Regions from separate parts of the Dolichospermum circinale AWQC131C genome, predicted to be linked through region 1. Evidence: predicted binding sites of a transcription regulator. Region 1 holds the regulator's gene; the other holds the start of a gene.
The links. Region 1 encodes NtcA, which controls nitrogen genes in cyanobacteria. Its sites were predicted from a motif close to TNTGTANNNNNNNNTACANA; they were not measured.
Positions count from the first base shown of each region.

Region 2: the regulator NtcA is predicted to act here: its motif matches at 2,283-2,302, upstream of gifA (glutamine synthetase inactivation factor IF7A).

Region 1 is NZ_KE384603.1:27,527-34,075, forward strand. It holds gene ACIR131C_RS0108270 (ribbon-helix-helix domain-containing protein) at 1-114, opposite strand, end outside; gene ACIR131C_RS26000 (hypothetical protein) at 201-371, opposite strand; gene ACIR131C_RS0108280 (DUF3146 family protein) at 705-968, shown strand; gene ACIR131C_RS0108285 (pre-16S rRNA-processing nuclease YqgF) at 973-1,392, opposite strand; gene ACIR131C_RS0108290 (DUF3084 domain-containing protein) at 1,590-3,038, opposite strand; gene ntcA (global nitrogen regulator NtcA) at 3,411-4,082, opposite strand; gene fabI (enoyl-ACP reductase FabI) at 4,457-5,233, shown strand; gene hisB (imidazoleglycerol-phosphate dehydratase HisB) at 5,368-5,979, shown strand; gene ACIR131C_RS0108310 (ABC transporter ATP-binding protein) at 6,045-6,549, shown strand, end outside.
Region 2 is NZ_KE384657.1:97,952-101,951, reverse strand. It holds gene apcB (allophycocyanin subunit beta) at 1-159, opposite strand, end outside; gene glnA (type I glutamate--ammonia ligase) at 530-1,945, shown strand; gene gifA (glutamine synthetase inactivation factor IF7A) at 2,010-2,210, opposite strand; gene ACIR131C_RS0120545 (zinc-dependent dehydrogenase) at 2,440-3,486, opposite strand; gene ACIR131C_RS23705 (hypothetical protein) at 3,543-4,000, opposite strand, start outside.

The DNA.
Region 1 (6,549 bases):
AATGGCTTGACGGATAATCTCGGCTTCACTTACACCTGTTTGTTGTGCAATCTCTTTTAGTAGATGTTCTTGACGTGCTTGGATGTAAATCTGTTTGCGAATTTTGGTTGACACAATTTAGAAGTATATTTAATGTATACATTACATTGTACATTATTTCTGAACAAATAGTAAAAATTGCGAGTTTTCAAGCAACTGAATTAATATTTATCATCATTACCAAAAGACACACAAGGACTATCAATTTCTACCGCTGGAGTAAATGAACTACAAAAATTTACGGTAGCACAATTAACATCTAACTCATCAGGGTGAGTACACTGTGATTTAACATAAAAAGCACAGTCTTGACAAATAGTTTTATATAACATTGGCTGCAAGTCAATGACGGGACTCCATGGTTAATAATCCTCAAGTTGAGATAAAACCCACTACTTTGTATATTTTGTAGTGGGCGATCGCAGTAATAAACAATGTCCTTCTTATTATCTGTTATTTTCGTAACAAAATTCATTCCAGAATGGAATTATTGCATGATTATCTTGTATTTATCGTCATTTGACTACAAATCAGCAGTTAAAAACCCAGACCTTACTATCTTATGTTGTCTTTATTAGTTTATTGATTTAAGCTATTTTTAGTACGTAAAATAAATAGCCTACATAAATAATTGGCTTTTATCCCATACCTGACATTAAATAAGCGTGAGTGCAAAACGTCTGCCAGAAACTACCGCCCATGTTAGAATTATTCGCCAATCTTGGCAACAGGGCTTTCTTGAAGGTGAAGTCAGCGCTGGTAATTTTCAATGGCATTTCCAGTGGCATTTTCGTCGGGGGGAACTTTCTGTAAAGCCTTCCCAAGGTCGTGCTTTAATTAAAGAACCTCTAGGACGGTTTTTAGAACAACAAGATTATCAATTAGAACCTGGGGGAGATTATGCTTTCACAATTCGGGCTGAACTTTAAATTATTAGTTAGTTAGTCGGTTTAAGTATCTTTCAATCAGAAGGACTGCCACAATATCATCTATTGCCCTGGGAGGTTGACGCATTCCTTTGGGTAATAGTTTAATTATACCCTGGGGTGGATACATCTGCCAATAGCGATCGCGTGCTTCTAAGGTAGAATAACGTTCATCAACTAAAATAATATTTGTCGGTTTACTTAATTCTTGATTAAGTTGCTGTTTCCACTTTTTAGCTGTTGTTTGATCTCCCATCACTATTAACGATACAGGAAATTTTTGTAATTGTACTTCAATATTAGCGATCGCCTCTTCTGCTAATATCACTTGATGATAATACAGTTGTCTATCTAATCCCATTACCGCAATACCACATTTATCACGACCAGGATCAAATCCTAAAACTACAGGTTGTATGTTAGTCATTGGATACATTATTTTTAATTCTTTGTTATTATCATTTGTTATTGTAAGTCAATCATTTGTTATTGTAAGTCAATCATTTGTTATTGTAAGTTAATCATTTATTATTGTAAGTCAATCATTTGTTATTGTAAATTAATTTAGTAATTGTGTCAATTTCTGCTTTGTTATTAGTTTATGTTAAATTGATTTTTGATTGTTCACGTAGTGAAAAGAATTTGTCCATTTAATAAAGCCACTAATTTTATTCTTAATGGACCAATAGTATAAGTATCCTCTGCGGCTACGGCTTTAACTTCTATCTCTTGCTCTGTTTGCTGTAATTGAGTAACAAAGCGAATAAAAGTCCCTTCTACTTCTACAGCTTCAACAATTCCCGCATTTCGAGCGCGAAATTGAGAAGCAGAAACTAGTAAATCTAGACGTTGACGCAGTTGGTCAGATGTCATATTAATTAAATCGGCTGTAGTTGTAGCCAGTACCTCACCTGATGAAAACACTAGTTGATTTCGGGCTGCATCTGCAAAAAATTCGATTTGCTTTTCACCTCTAACGTAATTACCTGCTGAAAAGATTCGTACTACATATTCTCGACCATCTTTAATTTGTGCAATTAATTGATCAACTTGATTTTTAGTAACACGCAGTATTTCTGTATTTGTAGATTTAGCGCCAGGTTCAGTTAATTGAATATTGGCATTGCGGTTAGCTTCTTGTAAAATTTGGATAATTGCCTGAGTTGCCATAATAGGTTTATCAACAGTAATTAACCCTGCCACTATCACTTGACCCCTAACTAAACCTAATTTACCCAACCGGAGATCACGGTAAGACTGATAATATTTTTCTAATCTAGCTACTTCTTGTTCTAAAAATTTTTGTTGTTTTTCCAATTCTTGTAAACGAGATTCTCTTGTCAGAATAATTTCTTCTCGTTGTTTAATTTGTAGATTGCGGTTTTGAATCAGCTTATCTAATTTAGTAATTTTGCGATCGCGTTTTTCAATAGCCGTCTTTGCCTCATCAATAGCTTGCTTACTTTGAGCATACAATCTTTCCCGTTCTGACTTTAATTCTTGCACTGCACTTTGTAATGTCAGACGCTGATTGTAAAGAGTTTGTAATTCAGTTTTAGCTTGTTGATATTGAACCACAATTCCACCGAGACGAGATTGAGTTTCATAAAGTCGTACTTGAGTTTTAGCCTGTTGGTTAAGAGTACGATTCAATTGAGATTGTGTAGCTTTTTGTTTAGTATTTGCCGCTCGCAAATATTTATTGATAGTTTGTAATTCTTGTTGTACCTGACTTCGTTCTTGTCTGCTTTGATTTAACTCACGTTCTACCTGACCTTTTTGAGTTTCTGCGGTTTTTAGTTGTTCCCGCTTTTGTCCCAAATCCCTTTGAATATCCTCCAACTCAAATAAACCCTTTCGTAATCCTTCATCAGCAGCAAATAGAATTGCTAAAGTGGTGGCAGAAATCAGACCACCCGTAAAAATAGTCACAATTACAGCCGTTTTTTTGGGACGCAAATTGAAGAGTGAGAGACGTGCCTTACCAACCCGTGTGCCGATGCGATCGCCCACGGTGGCAATTACGCCTCCCAGGATAAGAATTGCTACAATTAGGATGTAACCAGTGGTCATTGTTAGCTAGTGAAATACTGACCAATCTAGCCTACTACGTTCAACCATTGTCTGTGGATAAATAATCAATTTGTGGGGGTAATTTTGGAATTGGTTGCCCCTAATATCTGAAAATCCGTACCAATTCCATTACCTGACCAAAAAATCTTAGATTTTAGATTTTAGATTTTAGATTGGGAATTTTCGGTACAAGTAGGGGTCAACGGCCGTTGCCCCCTACAATTTCAGTTGCCCCCTACAATTTCAGGGCAGAACTAATCCAATGTTTCACCAATCTAAAATCCTCAAGCTCCACACTTTAGGGTAGAGTCAATCCAAAATCGTCAATCCAAAATCCAAAATTTATTGACCTGACCCCATAAATTATAAATTTTAAGTAAATTGCTTACTTAAAGCGACAGGTTTATGCACAGTAATCTTCTTTTTATGAATGGAAATCATTTTTTTCTCGCGTAAATCTCCCAAAAGTCTAGTCACAGTAACGCGAGTCGAACCAATTGCTTCAGCGATCGCCTGATGTGATAACTTCAGATCAATGGTAATACCATCAGCAGAAGGAACGCCAAAATCACGGCAAAGAATCAGTAAAAAACTAATTAACCGTGAACCCATGTCCCGGTGAGCCAGAGTTTCAATCATCATCTCCGTCTGGAGAATCCGCGAAGACAGCCCTCGCAGCATTAACATTGATAATTCTGGATTTTCCTTGAGTGACTGCTCCACTTGTTCAATTGGCGCTGAAAGCAATTCTACAGTGGTAAATGCCACTGCATGATAGAATCGATCAGACTTATTCCCCGTCAATAGAGACAGCACGCCAAAAACGCTATTTTCCCTCAGCAGAGCCACCGTTATTTCTTCTCCTGCCTCATACACCCTCGACAGTTTCACCGCACCCTTGAGAAGAAAATAAACTCGTTCAGCAGGATCTCCCGGAAAAAAGATCGTCTTATTGCGTTCAAACGTCTCGACAACCGGGGGAAAAGCCCCGGTGGCCATCTGACGAAAAACATTTGCTAGGGCTTTGTCTTGTGTCACGATCATCTCCCTTCCCCTACCCAATGCCAGAAAAACAAAAACTAATTACCTAAGAATACACCTGAAAAATCAATAAAGCACCGTTATTTTTTTTGTTTTTCCTATACCCAAATTCATATTTTCTAGTTCTTCGTTGATTATGATACATGATTTTGGTTCAGGTTAGCTAGTAATTATTGATAAGTAGTTCTGCTAGTTATCGTCTCCGGTTTTTGCCCCAAAGCTGGGAATTTTCTTGAGAAAATTTACAAATATGGTGATGATTTGCCAGGTACTTACTGCCTACTCTTTGCCAATTTTGGAAAATTTCTAGCCGCACAAAGTTAAACTAGGGTCAGATTCTAGTATGCTCCTAATGATGAATTATATTAGCAAAGTTTATGCTGAATCTGTCTGGAAAAAATGCCCTAGTTACAGGTATTGCCAATAACCGTTCTATCGCTTGGGGAATTGCCCAGCAACTGCACAAAGCGGGGGCTAATTTAGGTATTACCTATTTGCCTGATGACAAGGGTAAAATGGAAAAAAAAGTGGCTGAATTGGTAGAACCGCTCAACCCTAGTTTGTTTCTGCCCTGCAATGTCGAAAATGACGAGCAAATTCAATCTACTTTTGCAACTATCCGGCAAGAATGGGGAAAATTAGATATTCTAGTCCATTGTTTGGCTTTTGCCAAAAAGGAAGATTTGACCGGCGGTTTTAGCCAAACTTCCCGTTCTGGTTTCAATACGGCTTTAGAAGTTAGCACTTATTCTCTTGTACAGTTGAGCGGCGCTGCTAAACCTTTGATGACTGAAGGCGGAAGTATTATTACTCTTACATATTTGGGAGCAGTTAGAGCAATTCCTAATTATAATGTTATGGGTGTGGCTAAAGCAGGTCTAGAAGCCAGTGTTCGTTATTTAGCAGCCGAATTTGGTCCTGAAAATATTCGTGTTAATGGCATTTCGGCAGGTCCTATTCGCACCTTAGCATCCTCCGCAGTCGGTGGTATTCTAGATATGATTCATCACGTTGAGGAAGTAGCCCCGCTCCGTCGCACTGTCACTCAATTGGAAGTAGGTAATACAGCCGCTTTTTTGTGTAGTGATTTGGCAAGCGGTATTACTGGACAAATCCTGTATGTAGATGCAGGATATGAAATTATGGGAATGTAAGAACAGGCAACGAGCAGGGGCAGGGATAATATTTATTGCCCCTATTACCCATTACCTATTACCTATTACCTATTACCCATTACCCATTACCTATTACCTATTACCTATTACCTATTGCAACTGACAACCGACAAATGACAACTGACAACAAACAAACACCTCGTATAGCCTCACTTCACCGTACTACTGGTGAAACTAATATTTATGTGACTATCAACCTTGATGGCACAGGTATATGTAAAGTATCTACAGGTATTCCCTTTTTAGATCATATGCTCCATCAAATCGCCTCCCATGGGTTATTTGACCTCGATATTCAAGCTCAAGGTGATTGGGAAATTGATGATCATCACACTAATGAAGATGTGGGAATTACTCTAGGACAAGCCTTATTTCAAGCTTTGGGAAATAAAAAAGGAATTGTCCGTTTTGGTAATTTTACTGCTCCTTTAGATGAAGCCTTGGTACAAGTATCCTTAGATTTCTCCGGTAGACCTCATCTCAGTTATGGTTTAGTAATTCCTACTCAACGGGTGGGGACCTATGATACACAATTGGTGCGGGAGTTTTTTGTGGCCTTGGTAAATCATAGCCAAATGACCTTACATATTCGTCAATTAGATGGTATTAATTCCCATCATATTATTGAAGCTGCTTTTAAAGCCTTTGCTAGAGCTATGCGAGTAGCAGCGGAAATTGATCCACGTCGAGCAGAAACCATTCCTAGTTCCAAAGGTGTATTATAAAAATTCCCGACAGCGGTTAATATGTAGATAGTTCTCAATAGTCAGTAGTTGATAATTTCACGTCCATGAATTCTGTTGCAGACAACTCCAATGCTCGACAAAATCCCCTAGAGAAACAACCTGTAGTTCTGACTTGTGAATTACGAAAGGTATATCGCACGGGATTTTGGCTCAATCAAAAAGTTGTATCCCTCAAAAGCTGTTCTTTACAAGTGTATCCTGGAGAGACCTTTGGCTTGCTCGGTCCCAATGGTGCTGGTAAAACCACTTTGTTAAAATTGTTGTTGGGAATTATCCGCCCCACATCTGGAAGGGGATTATTATTAGGTCAACCCATAGGTGATGTTAAAGTTAAACAACATATTGGCTACCTCCCGGAAAATCCCTATTTATACGACTACCTCAGTGGTTGGGAATTTTTAGAGTTAGCAGCGGGTTTATTTCAAATTCCCCAAAAATTACAACGTCAACGTATTCCCCAATTACTGGAATTAGTCGGTTTATCCCAAGCTGATGCTCGTAAAAAGCAAATGCGGCGTTATTCTAAAGGTATGCTTCAGCGTGTGGGGA
Region 2 (4,000 bases), on a different contig from region 1:
TTTAACAATTGCGGCTGCATTAGCATTAATTGCTGCTGCGGCTTGTATTCTGGCTGTTCCACTCTCAAAGTAAGATTTGAGACTATCAATGGCGTTCCGGTCAAAATAACGACCGGTTACGTCATAATTCTTAATTAAAGTTGTAACGGCATCGCGCATTTTTTTCTCCCAATTGTCAACTATTTATGGTTTGATATTAAATTGGCTGCAATTACGCACCAATAGAATTTTGTGCCAATTCGCATAAAATAGACTTTGGCACAAAACTATTCATCTACTACTTAAGGATTTTATGCCAAAGTTGACCCTTGATGATAAAGTTTATAGTTTTGTACAAATTACGAAAGAAAGGTTAACATAACCTGTAATCCAGACAATCTGTAACTAACATGACAAAATCATGTCAAGTTAACTATTTACGATATTTCAGGTGGTGTGTGACAACTTGGTTGAGCGTAACAGGGTGAGAACGTCTTATGATGGTTTGGGTTTATATTAGGTAATTGCCTACAGAAGGAGTAAAGTAACAATGGCAACCCCAAAAGAAATCTTGAAGAAGATTCAAGACGAAAAAATTCAGATGATTGATCTGAAATTCATTGATACACTGGGAACTTGGCAGCATTTGACCATGTACCAAGACCAAATTGATGAAAGTTCATTCTCTGACGGTGTTCCCTTCGACGGTTCTAGTATTCGGGGTTGGAAGGGTATCGAAGAATCTGACATGACAATGGTACTCGATCCCAACACTGCTTGGATCGATCCCTTCATGAAAGAACCAACTCTAAGTATCATTTGTAGTATTAAAGAACCTCGTACAGGTCAGTGGTATAACCGTTGTCCCCGCGTTATTGCCCAAAAAGCCATAGACTACTTAGCTTCTACTGGACTTGGTGATACAGCTTTCTTTGGTCCTGAAGCTGAATTTTTCATTTTTGATGATGTCCGCTACGACCAAACCACTAACTCAGGTTACTATTATGTAGATTCTGTAGAAGGTCGTTGGAATACTGGTAGAGAAGAAAAGCCTAACCTGGGTTATAAAACCCGCGTTAAGGAAGGTTACTTCCCCGTACCTCCCACAGACAGCTTTCAAGATATGCGGACGGAAATGCTGTTGATCATGAAAGATTGTGGTGTACCTATTGAAAAACAACACCATGAGGTAGCCACCGGTGGTCAGTGCGAACTTGGTTTCCGTTTTGGTAAGTTAATTGAAGCTGCTGACTGGTTAATGACTTACAAATATGTCATTAAGAACGTTGCTAGAAAATATGGCAAAACTGTCACCTTCATGCCTAAACCCATTTTTGGTGATAATGGTTCTGGTATGCACTGTCACCAGTCTATCTGGAAAAATGGTCAACCTCTTTTTGCGGGTGACAAGTACGCTGGTATGAGTGAAATGGGACTTTACTACATTGGTGGTATTCTCAAACACGCTCCAGCGTTGTTGGCAATCACTAACCCCACAACAAACTCTTACAAGCGTCTTGTACCTGGTTATGAAGCACCTGTAAACTTGGCTTACTCCCAAGGTAATCGTTCTGCTTCGGTCCGCATTCCTCTTTCTGGAGATAACCCCAAAGCCAAGCGCTTAGAATTTCGTTGTCCAGACGCTACTTCTAACCCTTACTTGGCTTTTGCGGCTATGCTTTGTGCTGGTATTGACGGTATCAAAAACAAAATTCATCCGGGTGAACCCTTAGATAAAAATATCTATGAACTTTCCCCAGAAGAATTATCTAAGATTCCTTCCACTCCCGGTTCTTTAGAATTGGCTTTGGAAGCTTTGGAAAATGATCACGCTTTCTTAACTGAAACTGGTGTTTTCTCTGAAGATTTCATTGAGAACTGGATTGATTACAAAATTGCTAATGAAGTTAAGCAAATGCAATTGCGTCCACATCCTTATGAATTCTTCTTGTATTACGATTGCTAATTACAACAATTACTAACGTACAACTAATTTTTTAGCCACCCTCTGGGGTGGCTTTCTTTTTCTCTTAACTCATAGTCGCTTGGCTGCGTCCATAAAGGGTCTGGGTAGCCGCATCCATCTTACCTTGAATGGGATTCCAATAGTGAGACATTTCTTCGTGCAAACCAAGTTCCTGTGCAGCACGCATCAGCATGGACTGTTGACGGTTTTTAGCTTGCTGATGTTGACGTACCATCAATTGACGAGCTTTTTCTTGAATAGACATGACACTACCTCCCTGTATTTATTTACTAAGAAATAATTTCCTACTTCCTGCAATTTGATGATAACACAAAAATCTGTAGTGTAAACTACAAAATCTTAAATAAATATGATTATATTTCTTCTATGCTGCTTGTACTCTACATGAGAACATAAAAGTCTGTAGCGTAACCTACAAAATTGAGAAATGATATAAAAATTCATAAATGCTTTCCCCCTCTCCCCTGGTTGTCTTAGGGATAGATTAAGATTTTATAAGTTTCTGCTGTCGGGGCGATCGCTTGGTCTACGGCTTGTGGTAGATCTTGTAGGGGATAGCGATCGCTAATTAAAGCTTTAACATCAATGCGGCGATTAAAGACAATATCCGCAGCTAGACTTTGTAAACGGTAGGACGAGCTATAACTACCCATTAGATCTATTTCTCGACGATAGAGGATATTAGGATTAATGGGAATGGTCAATTCATCGGGAAATTCCGCAAAAAATAGGATTTTTCCACCTTTGCGAGTACAGTCCAAAGCTTGAAAAAACGCTTTATCGCTAGGAACTGCTAATAAAGTGACATCAACCCCCATACCCCCAGTCAAAGCTTGAACTTTGGCGGGTAAATCAGGATCACGGGCATCAAAAGCTGCTTGTGCGCCTACTGCCAGGGCTTTTTCAATTCTAGAAGGTAAGAGGTCTGTAGCGATCGCTTTAGCCCCAAAGAACTTCACCAACATCATAAACATTAAGCCAATAGGACCTGCACCTGTTACCAGTACAGTTTGACCTGGTGCAATTTGGGCTTTTTTAACAGCTTTTAAACAGCAATTAGTAGGTTCAACAAAACTAGCTTCTTCAAAACTGATATGATCAGGAATGGGAATTAAGCCACCATTTTCCACAATGTGGGCTGGAACTTTCACATACTCAGCAAAACCGCCGCCACTGGGGTTAAAACCCGCGCTAGTGGAGATATTTTTATAAACATCGCACATGGAAAAATTATCATTTAAGCAATAGGCGCAACGCATACATGGTATATGGTGCATCACCGCTACCCGTTGTCCTACCTGCCACCCTTGCACCTGAGAACCAACAGCCGCAATAGTTCCAGCAGTTTCATGTCCAAATATGCGTGGCGGTTCATACAAAGGATAGCGAATCTTTTTAATATCTGACTGACACAAACCCACAACCCGCACCTGGACTAGAACTTCACCTGCTTCTAGGGTGGGAACTGGGACTTCTTCGTAGGATAGGCGATTTACGCCTCTAAATACTTGTGCTTTCACGTTGGTTTTTTATGATTCAACGTTACTAGATTTAACATCTTGTGGTTAAAGTTAGGTTATGGAGTTTGAGACTTTTGTATTTCAGCTTCTTGTAATTGCTGCTCTAAGCTTTTTTCAAATCTTTGGAATACTTCAACATCTGCTGATGAAAGATATCCTCCGATTTCCCCATTCTCAAATCTGAGAATCTCACCACGGTTGTCTTTAGCAGTAATTGTTAAAATTTCCCCTTTTTGCCAAAGACTATATCGCTTACCTTCATAGTACCGCCCACCATCTGGTGCTACTTTACCTAGTTTATCTAATGTTTTTTTGGCAATTTGCATAATTACGTCACCATAGAATTGGCAGCGAATAGTATGAGTAAATTTTGGTACTCTATTCTTTCTGTTTAAATTAGTTGTTTCTAACTTGTCAATAATCTCAGGAACACTTTTTGGAACTTTAAGCTCATTAGACTGTTCCCAAATAATTTTAATCATTGTTCCTGGATTTTGCTCATCAAGGTACACCA